Regions from separate parts of the Microbulbifer variabilis genome, predicted to be linked through region 1. Evidence: riboswitches for the same ligand, from Rfam matches in the RefSeq annotation. Region 1 holds a riboswitch; the other holds the start of a gene.
The links. A riboswitch is a leader RNA that binds a small molecule or an ion and turns the genes downstream of it on or off. The one in region 1 is predicted to bind thiamine pyrophosphate.
Positions count from the first base shown of each region.

Region 1 (9,778 bases):
ATTGCAGAGCAAAAATATAATTTGCGTTTGGCTAGACTGAATGCCTTGGTGAATGGAGAAGCTAATTTTAGTTCAAAGAGGGATGATATAGAAATTTATCTGAAGTTGCCCGAGCCGCCACGAATTCAATTGCCCGAGAGTTCTAAATTTATTAGGGGTAATCAGGATGCTCCAGTCACCTTGGAGATGTATTGTTCTTACCAGTCTCCACATTGCAAAACGATACAGCCTGTAATACGGCGTCTACTAGAGGTTTATAAGGGTTGGGTTCGTCAAACGCACTTTGATTTTCCACTTAAATTTCATCGTGAAGGAATTCAAGCTGCATCTGCAGCGCGTTGTGCGGCGGTGCAGAATAAATTTTGGGAGTATCACGATGCCTTGTATGTTCTAACTCCTGAGTTTGATAGTGATACTTACCTTCAGTTGGCCAAGCAATTGCAATTAGATATTCATCTTTTTGAAGATTGCTTATCCAGTGATAGCCCAAAAGATTCCGTAGTAGGGTCCCGGGATCATGCACTAGATCTTGGTCTTAAAAATGTACCGGTCATTTTTATTAATGGGTTGTATCTGAAGGGGGTGCGTAACTTTGAGCAGTATGCTTTTTGGGTAGATAAAGAACTGCAATCTATGGGGATAAAATCAAAAGAAAAGTATAGATGGAAGGATAGCGAAACGATTGCTGATAGAAATCTACCGGCTACCAGATTGCCACTAATGTTACTGGGGGTTAGCGAATCAACTGTAGAAGGTAAGTCGAAAGCTTTGATTGCAGTAAAGGAGGCTAGTGCGGAGTATTTCAGTGCAGGGCAAAAAATTTCAGACAATATTTTATTGTTGCGCCTCCACTCTAATTTCGCAGTGATAGAGAGTAGAGGTGGACTGGAAAAGTTACCCTTAAAGGGGAGAGAGGGCGCTGAGGTTTTACTCACCTACACTCATGGACAAAGTGAGGAGTTGAAACGACGTATAGAGCAGCCATTGGGCCCTGGAACTCGCAAGTTGATAGCCTCTTCTGGTGTGCTGACTCTAGGGCAGGCTTGGTTAAGTCGTCACTTGGAGCAGCGACAGGCTTTGGAGGCTAAGTTTACCGAGGCCGAATTGGAAGTTGAGGGACACCATTTGATGCGACTTGAAGGTGTCGCAGATAATGAGTTCTTCACTGCCTTGGGTTTTCAAGAAAATGATGTATTACTGAGAGTGAATGATAGTTGGGTACATAGCGGTCAAAATAAATTGTGGGATGCGCTTTCTAGTGGCCAGCTTATTGATGTGGTCTTTATGAGAAAGGGACTACCACAACGTATACAGTATGTAGTTGAAGAGCTTAGCTACTTTGAGAAAAATTCAAATACAGAAAGAGAATAGTTTAGGCTGTGAGATAAACTTGGGCTCTCATGAAAGCTCTAGTCAGAGAGCCCAATGTTCACCGATTAGGGAAGTTATTTACTTATCGGGATTACCCTGCCAAAAGATATCGGCAACGATATTTTGGCCTTGTACGCTGGGATGGAAACAGTCTCCACCACCCACATCATCCTTTCCAAACTGGAAAGTCCCAGCATTTACCTCATCTTCACCAGTGTATTCCGCTATAACCTCAACACCATTAACACCATTGTAACTTTCGGCTTCTTCGGCAAGAATCTCGTTGTAACGCCGCTGGGCTGCAGTAATCGCATTATAGCGGGTGGTGAAATCCTCTCCGTTCATGATACCGCCGTTGGTTGCAATTCGGCAGATACCAAATGTTGACCAAACATTTTCACAGTCTACTCGGGAGTTTTCCGCCTGCTTCTCCAGGCCTGCTCCACGAAGATCCTGTACCCTAGGTACAGATCCGAGCAGAATGGTGGAACCATTGGGAAGGCCGTCGACGAGTTTATCCAAGCCGGCTTGAACAGCTGAGCGCCATTCATTGTCGGTATATAGTGGGTTATTGCAGTTGGCTGGATCGGCACAATCTCGGTTGCAGATGTCATTCCCGCCAAGAACGATTTCAACATGATCTGCCACATTGGTTTGAGCCAAAATTCGATCGGCCTGTACTGCAAAATTCTTATTACCTCCACGCATCTCGGCACCGGATTCAGCCGCTTTTTTATTTGCAGCGATATTGGGTGAAATAATTTTATATCTATCGTAAATACTTTCTACAGAATAATTGTCACCATCAAACCAAGAGTGTTCCGGTTGATCTCCACCCAGAAGACAAAATAGGTCCCAAAAATACTTATTGCGTGTACAGTCTGCACCGAATGCCATGGTAATACTGTCTCCTGCAGCGACGGATTTTGAAGGGGCTGCCATCACTGATGGCAGCGACATAACACTTAAAAAAAAGACTGCTATAACTCCGTATCTTTTCCACATTGTGATTTCTCCCACACCGACTTTCGTCGTAGATAGTTATTGTTTTAAAGCTATATCGGTGAACCTGAGGAGTTTAGGTTGGTGGGTGAGAGGTGCTACTGTGAATGCGCTAGACTAGCTGGTCAGATTTTAATAAGTTGAAGCATGTTGAAATTCTGTCGTCGAGAACATTAAGTGATTTTGGTTTCACTTCAAATGATGATTGTTGTCAGACCTAGATACGCCTCTTTGATAGACCACCTATTCATATTCGATGGCTTCCTCTATACTGCGCATTACTTGTCGGAGTGCCTGTGGGCTGAGATCGCTGTTGCGAGATCCGTTGAACCTGATCGGGGTAACCCCCGCGTAGGGAACAAGATCTGAAGTCGCCTGTTTTTTTACATTTTGGCGTCTTTTCTCTTTGTATGTGCCCTGGATGCTGCGACCTTTAAATTCCCAAGTTTTAAGGTTACGCATGTCTGAGATCATTGAACAATCCGGTAAAGCCGGAAAGTCCTCCCGCGCTGCCAGTCGCGATTCCGCTAAAGAATTTCTTGAGAATCTCACGGTTCAGTCTTTTCCCAATTCGCGCAAGGTGTTTTTGCCTAGTGAAACCCCTGGTATCCAGGTTGGCGCTCGCCAGATTTGTCTTGGGGATAGTGTGGTAGGTGGGGATGCCGATAATCCTATTCTAGAACCCAACGCGCCTCTCACCGTATACGATACCTCCGGGCCATATTCAGAGCCCAATTTTAAAGTCGATGTACGCCAAGGTCTGCCCAAGCTACGCAAAGGCTGGATAGAGACACGAGGAGATACTGAACAGCTGGACTCCCGCCAAGCGGCCTACAGTCAACAGCGTATGGCGGCCCAGGGGCTGGACCACATTCGCTTCGAAAAGCTTCCCAGTCCGCGCCGAGCCAAGCAGGGACGTAATGTATCGCAAATGCACTATGCCCGCCGTGGCGTTATCACGCCGGAGATGGAGTTTGTTGCAGTCCGTGAAAATATGGGACGCATAAAGTTAGCGGCGGAGATGAGTGAGAGTGAATACCAAAAAGCGCGTGATGGTATTTACATTCCGGAACAAATCACGCCGGAATTTGTTCGTAGGGAAGTTGCAGAAGGACGCGCAATTATCCCAGCGAATATCAATCACCCGGAAGTGGAGCCGATGATTATCGGGCGCAACTTTCTGTGTAAGGTGAATGCAAATATCGGCAATTCCGCTGTGACCTCTTCCATTGAAGAGGAAGTGGAAAAACTGGTTTGGTCTACCAAGTGGGGGGCAGATACGGTGATGGATCTGTCTACCGGAGCCAATATCCACGAAACTCGCGAGTGGATTCTGCGCAACTCACCAGTCCCCATTGGTACCGTACCCATTTACCAAGCATTGGAAAAAGTAAATGGAATTGCCGAAGACCTCAACTGGGATGTTTTCCGAGATACCTTGATTGAGCAAGCGGAACAGGGAGTGGATTATTTCACTATTCATGCCGGCGTGCTCTTGCGCTATGTACCACTCACAGCCAAAAGAATGACCGGGATAGTGTCTCGTGGTGGTTCCATCATGGCGAAGTGGTGTCTCGCTCATCACAAGGAGAATTTCCTCTATACCCACTTTGAGGAAATCTGCGAGATTATGAAAGCTTATGATGTGAGCTTTAGCCTTGGTGATGGCCTGCGTCCGGGCTCTATTGCCGATGCCAATGATGAAGCTCAGTTCGGTGAGCTGTATACGCTTGGTGAATTAACCGAAGTTGCCTGGAAGCACGATATACAAACTATGATCGAAGGCCCTGGTCATGTGGCTATCCATAAGATCAAAGAAAATATGGATGAGCAGTTGAAGCACTGCCACGGTGCTCCCTTCTATACTCTTGGCCCATTAACGACAGATATTGCTCCCGGTTATGACCACATCACTTCCGGCATCGGTGCAGCGCTTATCGGCACCTATGGTTGCGCCATGCTCTGCTATGTGACACCCAAAGAGCACCTGGGCCTACCCAATAAAGAGGATGTTAAAGAGGGTCTGATGGCTTATAAGATTGCGGCCCATGCCGCAGACCTGGCCAAGGGGCATCCATGGGCACAGAAGCGCGATGACGCTCTGTCAAAAGCCCGCTTTGAATTTCGCTGGGAAGACCAATTCAATCTCGGTTTGGACCCGGAGCGCGCACGCTCTTATCACGATGAAACCCTGCCGAAGGAATCCGGCAAGGTAGCGCATTTCTGCTCCATGTGTGGGCCTAAATTCTGTTCTATGAAGATTACTCAGGACGTGCGTGATTACGCAGCCAAACAGGAGGCGGAACGCGGGATGGAAGAGATGGCAGTTAAATTTAAGGATATGGGCAGCGAGATTTATCACAAGGGCTGATAGGGTGTTGGGGGAGGGTAACTCCCCCAGCATATTAGAAATACAGTGATGTAAAAGGAGCTTGCTATCGCTGGTATCCAATTGGAATTGTGAAGATAGGTAAGCTGTGTCAAACGAAACCAAAGCCAAAGTGGCTATTGCCGGTGGCGGCCTGTTGGGGCGATTACTCGCCTGGAGGCTCTGTCAGCTTGATGTAGATATTACCCTGTTTGAGGCCGGTAACTTATCGGAATCAAAAGGTGGAGCCTGTTGGACAGCTGCGGGAATGATCTCGCCTTTATCGGAGCTGGTACATAGTAATAAACACATTTATAGCCTGGGGTTAAAAAGCCTTGAGCTTTGGTCTGAGTGGGTCCGGCAGTTGGAGGAGCAGAGCGGGCAGGACGTGGAATACCGCCGAGCGGGCTCAGTCCTGGTGGCGCATGGCAAGGATAAAAGCGAGCTGCTGCAATTTCTGCGGGAACTACAGGGTAAGCTTGGCGAGTCTGCCAGGGGGCAGCTGGAGCCACTAGATAGCAATACTTTAGCGAAATTAGAGCCCTCCTTACATGGCTTTGAGCAGGGGCTTTACCTGCGGGGTGAGGCGGATATCAATAATCACCGCCTATTGCCTGCGTTACTCAGGGTGTTGCACCGAGGTGCTGTCACTCTGCGAGAGCACAGCAAGGTAAATTGCGAAGCCGGGTATATCTCTGTGAACTCGGAGCGCGAACAATTTGATTGCGTGATCGACTGCCGTGGTCTCGGTGCCAAGGGACAGATTGAAGGCTTGCGCGGTGTCCGTGGTGAGGTGATGGTGGTGGAATCCCGGGAAGTGGTTTTGCAGCGTCCAGTGCGCCTGCTCCACCCACGCTATAAGCTCTACGCTGTACCCCGTAGCGATGGACGCACCGTGATTGGTGCCACGGAAATTGAGAGCGAAGACCAGTCGCCCATTTCCGTGCGCTCCAGTATGGAATTGTCTTCTGCGCTTTACTCCCTCAACCCGGCTTTTGCCGAGGCTCGTATTGTTGAGACCCGCGTAAATTGTCGCCCCGCCACTATGGATAATATGCCTTATATCCACAGCGAGGATGGGCTGATTAGGGTGAATGGCCTTTACCGTCACGGTTATCTTTTAGCGCCGGCAGTCGTGGAGCAAGTGGAGAATCAAGTGGCACAACAACTGTTACAGGTGGCTTGATGCAGGTACTAATTAATGGGGAAACACAGAGCCTTGAATCCCCGCTAAAACTCTCTGCGCTTTTACATCAGCTCGGCTATCGCGGAGAAACGTTTGCCGTTGCGATCAACGGTGGATTTATTCCCCGTACGGAATATAGCAATACACAGATAAATAACGGCGATAGCCTGGATATTGTTGCTCCGGTAGTGGGGGGGTAAAGGTGAGCGATCTATTAACACTTTACGGAAAAACATTTAACAGCCGGCTTTTGGTGGGCACCGCTCTGTATCCCTCCCCAGCGATTATGCGCGAATCCGTGCAAGCCTCAGCTTCGGAAATTATTACTTTGTCTCTTCGCCGGCAAAATCCGGCACAGCAGCAGGACAATCGATTTTGGGATTATATTCGCGAGTCCGGTTGTCAGTTGTTGCCCAATACCGCCGGTTGTAAATCGCCGCGAGAAGCGGTGGAGCTGGCAAAAATGTCCCAGGAAATTTTCCAGACCGATTGGCTCAAGCTGGAAGTGATTGGTGATGATTACAATTTGCAGCCAGACCCCTTTGGTCTGGTAGAAACTGCGCGGGAATTAATTCAGTTAGGCTTCAAGGTTTTGCCTTATTGCACAGATGACCTGGTTCTGTGTCGAAAACTTTTGGATGTGGGTTGCGAGGTATTAATGCCCTGGGGGGCTCCCATCGGTACTGGGCAGGGACTACTCAATAAATATAACCTGCAAACACTGCGCGAGCGCCTGAGTGATGTACCGCTTATTATTGACGCGGGAATCGGTGCGCCATCACAGGCGGCAGAAGCACTGGAGATGGGCTTTGATGCGGTGTTATTGAATACCGCGATTGCAAAAGCCCAGGATCCGGTACTGATGGCTAATGCTTTTAAACTGGCTGTGGAATCCGGGCGCGCCGCCTTTAATGCCGGCTTGATGCTCAGGCGTCAAACTGCCAGCCCCAGCACCCCCACCCTTGATATGCCTTTCTGGCAGCAGGCAGAGAGCATATTGCAGGATTAGTATTTTTATGCGCGATCAACTCCAATTGAAAAAGCCAATTGTCTGGACCATTGCCGGCAGTGACTCCGGCGGTGGCGCCGGCATTCAGGCGGACCTGCTGACTTTTGCCGACCTCGGCTGCTATGGTTGCAGTGCTATCACGGCCAATACTGCACAGAATACGGTGGAAGTTACTGCAATTAATGCAGTTTCCCTAGAGGTCTTGGGTTCTCAGTTACAGGCTTTACGGCGGGATCTATTTCCTGCCGCAATTAAAATCGGTCTGCTAGCGAATGCTGAACAAGTTGTTGCGGTGGCAGATTTCCTGCGCCAGCTGCAAGCGGTGCAGCCGGTTCCGGTTATTTACGACCCGGTTGCTGTTGCTACCAATGGAGCCGGGCTCACTGAAGGAAGTATTACCGCAACGGTGTTGGCTCAGTTGATGCCACAGTGTGATCTGGTCACTCCCAATTTACATGAATTGGAATGGCTTACCGGAGCCAGTGTCACGGGTGCGGAATCTATTGTGCAGGCTGCGCGTCAGTTGCACGCCCACGGCGGTACCGCAATTTTAGTTACCGGCGGCCATACGCAATTGCGTGCGGGAGAAGTTGCCGACTTACTGTGGGATGGTGAAAAAGCCGATTGGTTTATTGGCCGGGAAGTGTCCAGTACAGGCACACATGGCACTGGCTGCACCCTGTCCTCCGCTATTGCCGCTTGCCGCGCTTTGGGCTACCCGTTGAGAGATGCCTGCGTTGTGGGTAAAGCCTATGTTCAGCGGGGTTTGCGCCGGGGAAATAATGCACACATCGGCGCTGGTGCCGGCCCTGTAGGCCACTGTGGCTGGCCCCTGGATTTAATCGACTTCCCGGAAATTTTGGTGCCGGGAGAAGAGCGTGCGCTGGATTATGGTTTTGGTGTGGCCCAGCCTCTTGTTCAAGGGTTTGCCCAAACAGACTCTCAAGCATTGGGTTTATATCCGGTAGTGGATACAGTGGAGTGGTTGCAGCGCCTGGCTGAGCTGGGGGTGCGTACTTTACAGCTGCGAATAAAGAATCCGGGTGGGGACCTGCGCGCACAGATTGAGCGGGCAGTGGCTATTGGCAGGACGTATAACCTGCGCCTGTTTATCAATGATTACTGGCAGTTGGCGATTGAGTGCGGTGCCTATGGCGTGCATTTGGGCCAGGAGGATTTGCAGTCTGCTGATCTGAGGGCAATTCAAGCGGCAGGATTGAAGTTGGGTATCAGTACCCACGGCTTCTATGAATTACTGTTGGCCTACCGTTATCGCCCCAGTTACCTGGCGATTGGTGCAATTTATGCGACCAACACCAAGGATATGTCGGATCAGTTGCAGGGTGTGCAGAAACTTGCGCGAATGGCCGCGCTATTGCCCGAATATCCACTCGTGGCAATTGGTGGTATTAATATGCAACGGGCCAGTGAGGTTATCGCTAGTGGCGTTGGTAGTATCGCCCTGGTCAGCGCTATTACTAAAGCAAAAGATTACAAGCAGGCGGTTGCCGATTTTAATGTCCTGTTTAAAGGTAAGCATGCGGAAGTAGAGCCATGTTAAGTAGTAAGGAATTACAGCGTTACAGTCGCCAGATAATGTTGCCCCAGGCGGGTGAAGATGGGCAGAAAAAACTGTCTTCTGCTCGAATTATGATTGTTGGTCTAGGTGGGCTCGGCAGCCCGGCAGCGATGTATCTGGCCGCAGCCGGTATTGGAGAGCTGCACCTGGTAGACGGTGATCATATCGATCTCTCCAATTTACAGCGCCAGGTTTTGTACAAAACCAATCACCAGGGAAAATCCAAAGCCATGGTGGCTGCACAACAATTGGCTGCAGCCAATCCAACTATTCGCATTCACCCCCACAACCAAATGGCGAATGAATCCTGGCTGCGTGAGCAGGTAAAACAGGTGGATCTGGTGTTGGACTGCACCGATAACCTGGAAATCCGCCATACGATCAACCGGGTTTGTTATCAGGCCGGGTGTCCGGTGGTAATGGCATCGGTGCAGGGTTTTTCCGGCCAGCTGATTAGTTTTGATTTTTCTGAAGGAAAAGGTCCCTGTTATGCCTGCCTGTTTCCGCCCCAGGAGCAGGCTGAAGTGCAGAACTGCTCTACAGCAGGTGTGATCGGTCCGGCGCTGGGTGTAGTCGGTAGCATGCAGGCTCTGGAGGCCATGAAATACCTGATGGATTTGCCGGTATCGAGCTTGAATAAATTGCACTTAATCGAGACAGAAACCTTAGCCCTGCAAACTTTGCAGCTGCCGAGCCATAGTAATTGCCCGGTTTGTAATACCTAGCTAACTTTGTTTTCTCTTAAATTTTTCTTTCCGTAGATTGATACAGTGTTAGCACTATAAGTGTATGCATAACCAACATGTTTTATTTATTTTTCTTTTTTGGCGGATTAATTAACTTTTCAGTTTGGACACACAGTTGTTCCAGGGCAGGATACCGCTAGATTCAAGGCATGTTCCGAGTTAGTTGCCAGGATAAATATGTTTGTCTTTTTAGTGTCTTATAAACTTGGCTCGGCTATATAGATAAGCTATCAACCCGATAGCTTGTGGTAAAACCATAAAACTATCAGAATGGCAGTGAAACCATTTCGGTGGCAAAGTCTTGGAAGAAGGATTTGTTTAATGAAAAAAATTGATATTGGTATTAGTGAAAAGGATAGGGAAAAGATTGCTGGCGGCCTCAAGCACTTGCTGGCGGATAGCTACACTCTATACCTGCAAACGCACAACTTCCATTGGAATGTTACCGGGCCATTTTTTCGTGAACTGCACCTGATGTTTGAGGAGCAGTACAACGAACTGGCTACGGCGGTAGATG
Region 1 is NZ_CP092418.1:3,419,822-3,429,599, reverse strand. Features, by position in the region: gene MJO52_RS15210 (thioredoxin domain-containing protein) at 1-1,371, shown strand, start outside; gene MJO52_RS15205 (SGNH/GDSL hydrolase family protein) at 1,450-2,376, opposite strand; TPP riboswitch at 2,650-2,748, shown strand; gene thiC (phosphomethylpyrimidine synthase ThiC) at 2,834-4,744, shown strand; gene thiO (glycine oxidase ThiO) at 4,851-5,927, shown strand; gene thiS (sulfur carrier protein ThiS) at 5,927-6,127, shown strand; gene MJO52_RS15185 (thiazole synthase) at 6,130-6,936, shown strand; gene thiE (thiamine phosphate synthase) at 6,944-8,497, shown strand; gene MJO52_RS15175 (HesA/MoeB/ThiF family protein) at 8,491-9,240, shown strand; gene MJO52_RS15170 (Dps family protein) at 9,583-9,778, shown strand, end outside.

Region 2 (9,778 bases), 1.4 Mb from region 1:
TCCATTAGCAGGCTGACATCCCAAAATAAAACTAAATAGATTGCCGTGCTGATAAAGGCAGCATACCAGCAGCTGATTTTCTCGCGCATCGCCAATAACAGGTAAGCAAGGGCGAGAACAACAGCTGCCACTTCCCAAAGAGACATGGCTGCAATTGAGGTGCGCAGAATTTCTAGGAGCTCTGAGTTAAGCATGGGGTTTTGCCGGGGCTAGGTCGCCATCAATAAATTTACAAACAAAAATAGCGCGTCCAAACTGCTCATAGGATTTGCGCATTTCTATTTTGAGAACATCCATTAGCAAATCATATTCGCCAAATACCTGAGTGCTCATAGTGTTAGTGATTACTCTCAGGCCTGAATGGCTATTCAGGCGTCCAATAAAGGCTCGAATACTGGGTATGTACTCATCTTTGAGAGGGTACATGCTGATTTCTGCGGAGAGCTGCATAGCTTTTCTCATTATTCACCGAGATCCAGGGGGTAACTATCCTTGGCTCTTATTTATCCAGCCCGATTAAGTCCGTGAATTATCAGATAGCTATGTATCTGATGATTCACGGGCGTTAACCATTGGCTATTTGCTAAATTACAAGGTGTCCTATTAGAAAGTATAAGTACCGGTTATCCCGGCAATACGTGGTTCACCCTGTTGATAATAAGCCTCTGAGGTATAGCCATTAACTGGGTTATTTCCAAAATAAAAGCCTCTGGTATAGTAATCCTCACCTGTCAAGTTTCTACCCCATAGAGAGACTTCCCAGTTATCAAGCCTATAGGTGAGGCGGGCGTTAACCAATTCGTATGCAGTGGATTTTTCATTGTGGCTATTAGAGAAGTAAAACTCATCCTTGCCTTCCAATTCCAGACGCAGTACCCAGTGGGTAGTGAGATCAATCTCGGTGCCAGTGAAGAACTGATAGCTTGGCGCATGAGCTACATCACGCCCATCCAGATTTACCGGTAGTACCGTACCGGTTTCTTCATCCTTCTCTGTATCTACGTGGGTACTGCTTATAAAGTTTTCAAACTCGGCGTTTAGCCAGCCTGCAGAAGCGAAGAGGCGCACAGTATCCGTGGCTTGGAAATTTATTTCCGCCTCAAAGCCGTAAGTTTCACCACCTGCTGCATTACCCAGGTATTCCCTAAACTTTTTACTTTCTGGATTAAAGAGTGATTGTTTGGCTTGAACATCGCTGCGGTCTTGGTAGAAAGCTGCTAGCTGCGCCTGTAGGCGGTTATCCAGCCAGTTGCCTTTGGCGCCGAGTTCGTAGTTAAGCAAATGCTCTGTATCAAACTCGAACATCTCCCTGTAAGTTTCTTCATTACCCGCGAACTCTGCGATGATCGCACCGTTCACCCCCCCTGCCTTATAGCCGCGTGAAACGGTGGCGTACAGTAGCGTGTCTTCAGAATAATGATATTCCAGGGTTATATTTCCACCCCACAAATCCTCATTGCTATCTGCCTTAGTGGAATAGGAATCAGAATAATCCGCGCTGCGTTTTTCCAGGCGAAGCCCGGTAATCAGGTTGAGAGCGTCGGTTAGTGTGGTGCTCAGCTGTCCGTAAACAGCGCTGTTTTTGGTATCAAACTCACTGCTAAAAAAACTGTATTCCGTGATTGTGCCTTTAGTTTTTCCTGAAGTCTGCAGGAGGTCTTCTTGCTCATTACGATGATAAACCCCCAGTACCCAGCTAGTGCGCCCCGCAAAGAGTTTGGAGCTTTCAGTGGAGAGCAGGCGTAAATCCAGGCTGGCGTTGTCTTTGTCCCGCTGGTAATTGTCAGTTTGGCTGTATTCCCAAGGGTGAAATCCGATATAGCTCCAGTCCTCATCGTATCCGTATTCGGTATCGGAATTGGCATGGCTTAGGGTGGCTTCAAGAGTGAAATTCTCGTTACCAGACCACTGCCCAGTTAAAGCGCCAGCCCAGCTTTCCTGCTGGTCCCGACCGGGCTTGTCGGAGAGGGTCTTGCGGGTATTGTATAGCGAGAAGGCATCGTAGCCGTTATCGGCGTCAAGGTAGAAAAGGGTGAGGCCGAGTTTTAAATCGTCACTGGGAGAATAGGCCAGCTTACCGCGCAGTACGGATTCATCAATATTGTTCGTGTCATCGCGGCCCAGGTACTGATTTTCCATATAGCCGTCGGACTTTCGCTCGCTGGCGGCTATACGGTAGCCAAGCTGCTCAGTCAGGCTGCCGCTGCTAATGGCGGTAAGGCTACGACCACCGTATTCACTCAACTCGGCGGAGACTTTGCCCGTTGTTTCTGAAGTGGGCGCGGCACTGTGCATATTGACCAGGCCTGCTAGGGCATTGGCACCATACAAGGTGCCTTGCGGGCCTCGTAGAATCTCGACTTGTTCTATGTCCAGGGTGTTGGCGGCCAGGCCAAGGCCTGTGAAGTCGATACCATCAATAACCAGGCCGACTGAAGGGTTTACTGGGTCGATAAATTGGCTGCGTTCACCGATACCGCGAACCTGGATAAAGCGTCCCCGTGAGGCGCCCGTAGAAAAATTGACATTAGGTGCCATGTTCAGGAGTTGGTCCAGGTTTCCAGCTCCGCGCGCCTCAATACTGCTGGTGCCAATTACACTGACACTGCCGGGTAGATCTAGCAGGTTGGTATCACGTAATTGAGCTGTCACTACCACTTCCTCAAGCCCGCCCTCCATGGGCTTAGCGGCCATTGCTAGCCCAGCGGACAGGCCAGCCACAAGGCCGATAGATTGAGCAATCGGGCGGATTGTGAACAGTTTTTTCATGGTTCTCTCTCGAATCAACACTAATGAAAGAGACCCGGAGAGCGACGAGGAGAGGGCTTTGGCACGCCTACCTATTCCTACGCCGGTATTAACCGGATCAGGTTCAAGGGTTTGCTTAAGGTGATCTTCTTGATCCCTTTGCATCTCAGGCCTTGGCCACCCCTTAGGTTTTTGCGGGCGCGATGATAGCAGATGTTTCGCCTTTTATGGGCAGGAAGGCGCTTTTGAGTAAGATTGTGCCGCCTGGCTATGGGGGATAGAAGTATTGGTATTGAAGGATATTCAATATAATTTTAGTTTTCGGTTGCCAGGTTATGGCTAGATTTAGGTGTTGGAGTAACAGTGAAAAATTGTCCCGGTTGTAATGAGAAGCCTATCTCTCTGATTGGCTGGTGTAGTGGTCTCAACTCGATAAAATGTGTCTGTAAAAGCTGCGGTTTGAATTTGTCAGCAAATTTTGTCACTTGGCTTGTAATGTTTGTCATTGTTGTAATGATGGGTGCAGTTGCTTATACCGCATTAGTTCACTTCGATGTGCATTTTAAGCAGGACCGGTGGTTGCTGATTGGTTTGATCTCTATCCCAGTGCTTATCGGATCGTTGCTGGGGTATTTGGTTGGTGGCTACAAGGTGCAGAAAAGGGGCGGTAGGTAGAGTAGGGTGTATACAAGTATTCATCGTGTGGTGACTTCCTACGTTGAAGGGGCTAATAGTGGCATTTCAAAGGCAGTGTCACTCTCTTGAATAGTAACTTTTGGCTATTGCCTCATGGTAGATTTGTAGAGAGAAATTGATGGAATTGGTAGTACAAGAAAAATTAAAAGCACTTGAAGCTGAGAAAGGTATAGAAATTTTATATGCCTGTGAGTCTGGTAGTCGGGCGTGGGGCTTTGAGTCGCCGGATAGTGATTGGGATGTACGTTTTATTTACAAGCGAGATCTTAACCACTATTTGACACTTGGGACTCCAAGAGATGTTGTAGAAGTGCCTTTCGATAAGACCTTGGGGGATGAGCTTGACCTTGTTGGCTGGGATATCAATAAAACCCTGGGACTGTTAAGGGGCAGCAATCCGACATTAATCGAGTGGCTGTTTTCACCAAAAGTGTATTTCAAACGGCAAGATGTTTTGGATGAACTTCGGAGCCTGGCACTCAAGTGTTGGCAGCCGCGAGCCTTAGCGCATCACTATATCAGCATGGGGTTTAATCATCATTTGAGGTTCGTGCAAGAAAAAAATAATGGCATCAAAGAAATTAAAGTTAAAAAGTTGCTATATGTAATGCGCTCAATTCTGAATGCGCTTTATATAAAAAGATTTCTATCGATCCCTCCAGTCAACTTTATGCAAATGTGCGGAGAATTGCTGGTGGGCGATCAAGAGGAATGGCTATTGGAGCTGATAGTCAATTTGATTGAGCAGAAAAAGGAGTTGAATGAACGCAGTTTGGTGATTCTGGATGCTCAACTTGATGATTGGATTAATGCCAAGCTGGATCGCGGAGTGGCTAACTCAATTGAAGACCGACCTAAATTAGATTTGCAAAGTTTTGATAAGGTTTTCCATTGGGTGCTTGGTGTAAATCTTAAGTGATATTTCTTTAAAGTTTGGGGCCTGGCTGATTCAGTTTGGATAGTGGGTATTTTATTCTCGGCTTCTCAGCTTTATTGTTTCCGAGCTTAAGTTAGTTCATTTTCCAAAAAATCAACAAAGACTTTTGTTTTTGCTGGCATAGCTCTACCTCTTGGAATTAGGGCGCTTACCGGTGGTCCTGGCACTGCTTTTTCAGGGGGCTGTTGAACAATTTCACCATTCCGGATGGATGTAAATGGATTGGTTAAACCTCCTGTAGTTTTCTCAGTAGATATTGCTTGTATTGTAAATGCAACTCAAGCATCAAGTTTTCTTCTTTCTATTTCACGGGAGGCCAGCTTTTATCATGACTCTCTTTTAAATAATGGTTTAAAAATTTATGGGTATCATTACATGGTCTTACAGGTGAAGGGTAATTTTCACCTTGAGGCATTTTTAAAATCATAGTGTTCATTAGCTGTTCATGCTGCTTTCCATATTCTTTCAGTGAACTTTAGGGAGATCCCCTGTTTCAACTTTATTCACCGGATGGAAGGAAGCATCTTATGACTGAGGCAGAGAAAAGACAGAGAGCAAGAAGTCGCTGGAGACATTTGCGTTCTACATTGAAAACGCTGGGGCTTTTAGGTCGCTCAAGGGGGGCAAAAATGGTAGCCACTCCTTATTGGCCGGAAGTTCATCATCCCAACCACCAGGCGACCCATGGCCGTAATGGCAATGTCCGCTATCTCTCCGACCGGGATAGGCAGAAACATCTGGCCACATTTACAGGAAACATGCTGGTTATTCCTCCGCAAAGAAGGTTTGAGCTGGGTATCCTGCAAAACACTGCGGGCAACATAATTTATGTTGTGGATTCACAGCGTAATTTCTATGTCGGAAGAAAAAATTTAGGTCATTTCCATCATTCCTCATTTCTGGCTGGTGGGTCGGTGTTGGGTGCAGGAACCATTGTGCTGGGCGCTGGTTATCAAATACTTGAGGTCAATAACCACAGTGGCCACTACAGGCCAGGTGCCCGGGAATTGAAGCGGGTGGCGCTTGCTATTAGTACGCTCGGTGGGGATTTGAATCAGATACCATTTCGTGTATCGGGGGCTGGGCCCGATGTTGTTTATGGTAATGGGTTGGCACTTCTCGACGCGGCGATCTAGTTGGTTTGGTTAGTGCTTAATAGGGGGAGCTGGGAAGGGCTTGGGTAGACCTCGGTTTTCTGTATATGAGATTTGTGAGGGGGTTCAGGCAAGGTATTTAATTGGGGAAATAGAAGAGGACAATGCCGGGGTAGAAGCAGTGTGCCCCTGCCTATGTGGACAGGGGCACACTCAGTTGAGTATCGACCTTAGAAGCGTCTGCGGAACATTGGCAGAGGTTGATCTACACCGGACTGGTAGCTGTCCCCAAAATCCTGTAGGGATTCTCTCAGGCTGGTGAGGGATTGGTTGCCTTCAAAAGCGTAGGCGTTAAAGCCACAGCGCTGCAGGTAAGTGAGCTGGTCGCGCATAAAGCCACCCACCGCACGCAGCTCTCCTTTAAAGCCAAAGCGCTCGCGCAGCATACGCCCGGCGGTAAAGCCACGGCCATCGGCAAATGCCGGGAAGTTAACTGCGATCAACGGAAAATTATTCGCCTCGTTGCCGATAAGCTCAGCACCTTCGTCACTGTCTATCCAGACCCCCACTTCTGCACTGCGTTCTGCCAGGGCCTCCCGATGGGCTAACCACTGGCGCAGCGGTAGGATTAGCTTGCCGGAGGGTAGGGTATTTGGATCAATGGTTTCCTCTTCCTCCAGTTGCGGTAGTAGCTGCCAATCATTGGCGCTGACCTCACCATTGAGAATTAGCTCGGAGGGGTTGCCCGGCTGTGGGCCCAGCTTAACTGGCTTTGGCATAGACTCTCTCCTTGAAGGGCTGCAGGCCGATGCGGTTATAGGTATCGATAAAGGGCTCTTCTGTCTGGCGCTGTTCGATGTAGAGATCGAGGATCTTGCCGATCACCCCGGTAACTTCTGCGCGAGAGAAGCTGGGGCCCAGCACCTTGCCCAGACTGGCTTCGTTGGAAGCACTGCCTCCCAGTTGTATCTGGTAGAACTCCTCGCCTTTCTTGTCCACACCGAGGATGCCGATATGGCCCACATGGTGGTGACCACAGGCATTCATACAGCCGGAAATGTTTAGATTCAGATCGCCCAGGTCGTAGAGGTAATCCATATCGTCGAATTGGCGCTGAATGGCTTCGGCGACAGGGATCGACTTGGCGTTGGCCAGGGAGCAGTAGTCGCCGCCGGGGCAGCAGATCATATCGGTGAGAGTGCCAATATTGGGTGTGGCAAAGCCGTGTTTGCGCGCCTGTTGCCACAGCTCGTACAGTTGGCCCTGTTCCACATCGGCCAATACTACGTTTTGGTCGTGGGTGGCACGGGCTTCGCCGAAACTGTAAGCATCGGCCAGATCGGCGATGGCCTCAAGCTGGCGGTCGGTGACATCACCAGGGGGCACACCCGTTGGCTTGGTGGAGAGCTTGATAGCGCGGTAACCCGGTACTCGGTGAGGGTAAGCATTGCGGTCCAGCCAGCGCGCAAAAGCCTTGTCGCTATCAGCCTGCTGCTGCAGGGCCGCCTCGCTGGCTGCACCATCAAAGCTCTTATAGTCAGGCTCGGTAAAGAAGGACTTGGCCCACTGCAGAGCTTCTGGGGTCAATTTCTCTACCCCGTCTTTAATGTGCTGCCACTCTTCTTCCACGCGGCGGCCAAATTCTTCGGGGCCTAGGGCTTTCACCAGAATCTTGATGCGCGCCTTGTATTTGTTATCGCGACGGCCCAGCTGGTTGTATACCCGTACAATCGCCTCCAGATAGGAGAGCAGATCTTCCTCCGGCAGGAAATCGCGGATGGTTTCGGCGATAACCGGCGTGCGGCCCTGACCGCCGCCGACAAGCACCTGGAAGCCAATCTCTTCGCCGCGCCTCACAATCTGCACACCGATATCGTGTACACGAATCGCAGCGCGGTCCTGCTCGGAACCGCTAACCGCGATTTTGAACTTGCGCGGCAGGAAAGCGAATTCCGGGTGGAAGGTGGACCATTGGCGGATTAGCTCGCAGTAGGGGCGGGGGTCGACAATCTCGTCGAGAGCGATGCCCGCATATGGGTCAGAAGTGGTGTTGCGGATACAGTTACCGCTGGTCTGTACAGCGTGCATCTCCACTTCAGCCAATTCGGCCAGAATAGCTGGGACATCTTCCAGCTGGGGCCAGTTGTACTGCAGGTTCTGGCGCGTGGTGAAGTGCGCGTACCCTTTATCGTAGTCTCGGCTGACGCGGGCGAGACGGCGCAGCTGGTTGCTGTTGAGCAGGCCGTAGGGCACGGCGATGCGCAACATGGGGGCCAGTCGCTGAATATAGAGGCCATTTTGCAGGCGCAGTGGCAGGAATTGTTCCTCACTCAACTCGCCGGCGAGGTAACGTTCCGTCTGGCCGCGGAACTGGGCAACGCGATCATTGATGATGGCGCGATCCCGGTCGTCGTATCGATACATAACAGCTTGATTCCATTGCCTTTGTGCGCGGATGGTGGAGAGAGGGGCAAGCCCCGGATGGTTCTCCGCTGGCGCCTAACATACCAGTACGCTTATGCAATAAATAACAATATTTTCCGCTATGTCTGTAACCAACAGTTATAAGAGGGGTACCACTGGCTTAGGAGAACCGGAAAGTAAGCGTCTTCTGTCCCCGTTGATCATATTTGATTGTGGTTGTACCTGTGGAGTATAGCGACAACGCTTTTCTGAGGGGTAGCTTGGGTAACTCGTGTGAAGCCAAGGAGCACCAATGGAGAGGGCAACATTGATGCTCACCTTTACGGTCTTCGATAATGGTCATGAGCTTGTTATGGAGGTTGCTGGTTTAAGAATCTCTGGGGGAGATGCTCAAGTATGTCGATTCTGGATTGCTGTAAGTCTGATCTTATTGGCCGGGTGGCTATAGCGGCTCTCGCAGGATTACATTCCTAGGAGTCCCCTCGTGTATTCTCAGCGAGGATGAATCCAGATATCGCTGACACCAAGAGGCTCGATTTGAGGTTGATGCAGCTGTACTGAGCTTATAAAGAGCGTAGATTGTGGGTGTAGCTTCGGCTCCGATAATGGAATTCTTGCAAGGTGGCAAAGAAATGGGGTTAGTTCTTCATTATTGGCGCCCCGTTAATGCTCTCAATTCACTTGCCAGGTTCAGATCACATTTGAATAACATTTGGTGAAGACAAGGGGGAAAGAATTCAGTTTTGGTTGGCACTGATTCCGGTTAGGCGTGGTCTCCGCAGGCTCACCGGCGTTAGAAAAAGCCCCGTCTAGGCTCCAGAAGGTTTCCCGGCCAGCATTGAGGTTTCCTCCGGAATTTAGCCTGAAAGAAAAGATGGATGCTCCACCCGAATCCTCTCATCCTTGCCCCTCTATAACGTGCCGCAAATTATTCCCTTTAATGCTATTATATTTGTACGTGTTATTCGTACCTTCATTTTAATAGCCATTCCCGCTAACCACGTAAAGGGGAGAGATGTGATCGGCTTGTTATTGTTGTAAGTCCAGCCTGATAAATCTTTCATGCTAGTTTTTTCTGTAGAATTTTTTCACTTTATGAATCCTGAAAAAGCTAAGAGCTATTTGCGCTGCGGAGTTTTGCGGAAAAATTATTTTTCACAGCCCTTATATAAACATAAATATGGCATGCGTAGGGCGGTATGCTCAAGATTTTCTTCTGGGGCACGTAAAGTTTTGAGGGCTTCACTCTTTCCGGGTAAGGCTGTTTATTTGTTGCCATACACCATTAATTATTCTTTTTACTTTGTAAGCTTGCCATGGGTGATTTTTCCCCGAAAATCAGTATTGCGTTATAGTTCTCGATTAGTCATCGAGAGATGTTTCCCTAGTAGCTTAGCAATTGTTTCCTAAGGGTGTCCGCAATCTGTAAAGCTGGTACCGTTCGTTTTCGCTCAATTGGTGGTAGCTTATTAGTTCTTTTCTCTAGGTTGGGAGGGGCGAATCAATCACCTGAGTCTCCCTTACCAATTGTACTTATTGTTTGAGATCAAGAAGCCATGAAGTGGTTTCTAGTATTTTAATTGGCCGGTATCTGAGATTTGTTAGAAGTTTTAAGTTTGGACTTTAGCCACAGATTAATATCTTTAACCACCTCTTTGCGCATGTTTCTCCCGTTGATATCCTTTAGTCCGTGGTCAAGTTCTTTGTATTTTCGGTATTCAATATTATCTTTTCCAAGATCTTCAAGGGTTAGCATCATTTTATCAACCATTTGAGGAGAAACAGATAAATCTCTCCCACCTTGAATAATTAGCAAAGGTATGTCGACGCTCATAAGAACTTCTTGTTGATCAATTGCGAGTGATTGATGCCACCAGTT
Region 2 is NZ_CP092418.1:1,975,101-1,984,878, forward strand. Features, by position in the region: gene pnuC (nicotinamide riboside transporter PnuC) at 1-194, opposite strand, end outside; gene MJO52_RS08890 (hypothetical protein) at 187-462, opposite strand; gene MJO52_RS08895 (TonB-dependent receptor) at 604-2,769, opposite strand; TPP riboswitch at 2,827-2,943, opposite strand; gene MJO52_RS08900 (nucleotidyltransferase domain-containing protein) at 3,563-4,363, shown strand; gene MJO52_RS08905 (hypothetical protein) at 4,909-5,517, shown strand; gene MJO52_RS08910 (DUF934 domain-containing protein) at 5,706-6,254, opposite strand; gene MJO52_RS08915 (nitrite/sulfite reductase) at 6,238-7,899, opposite strand; gene MJO52_RS08920 (alpha/beta hydrolase family protein) at 9,476-9,778, opposite strand, start outside.
Region 2: it holds a riboswitch for thiamine pyrophosphate, as region 1 does, so the genes downstream of both, MJO52_RS08895 (TonB-dependent receptor) here and thiC (phosphomethylpyrimidine synthase ThiC) in region 1, are expected to answer to the same signal.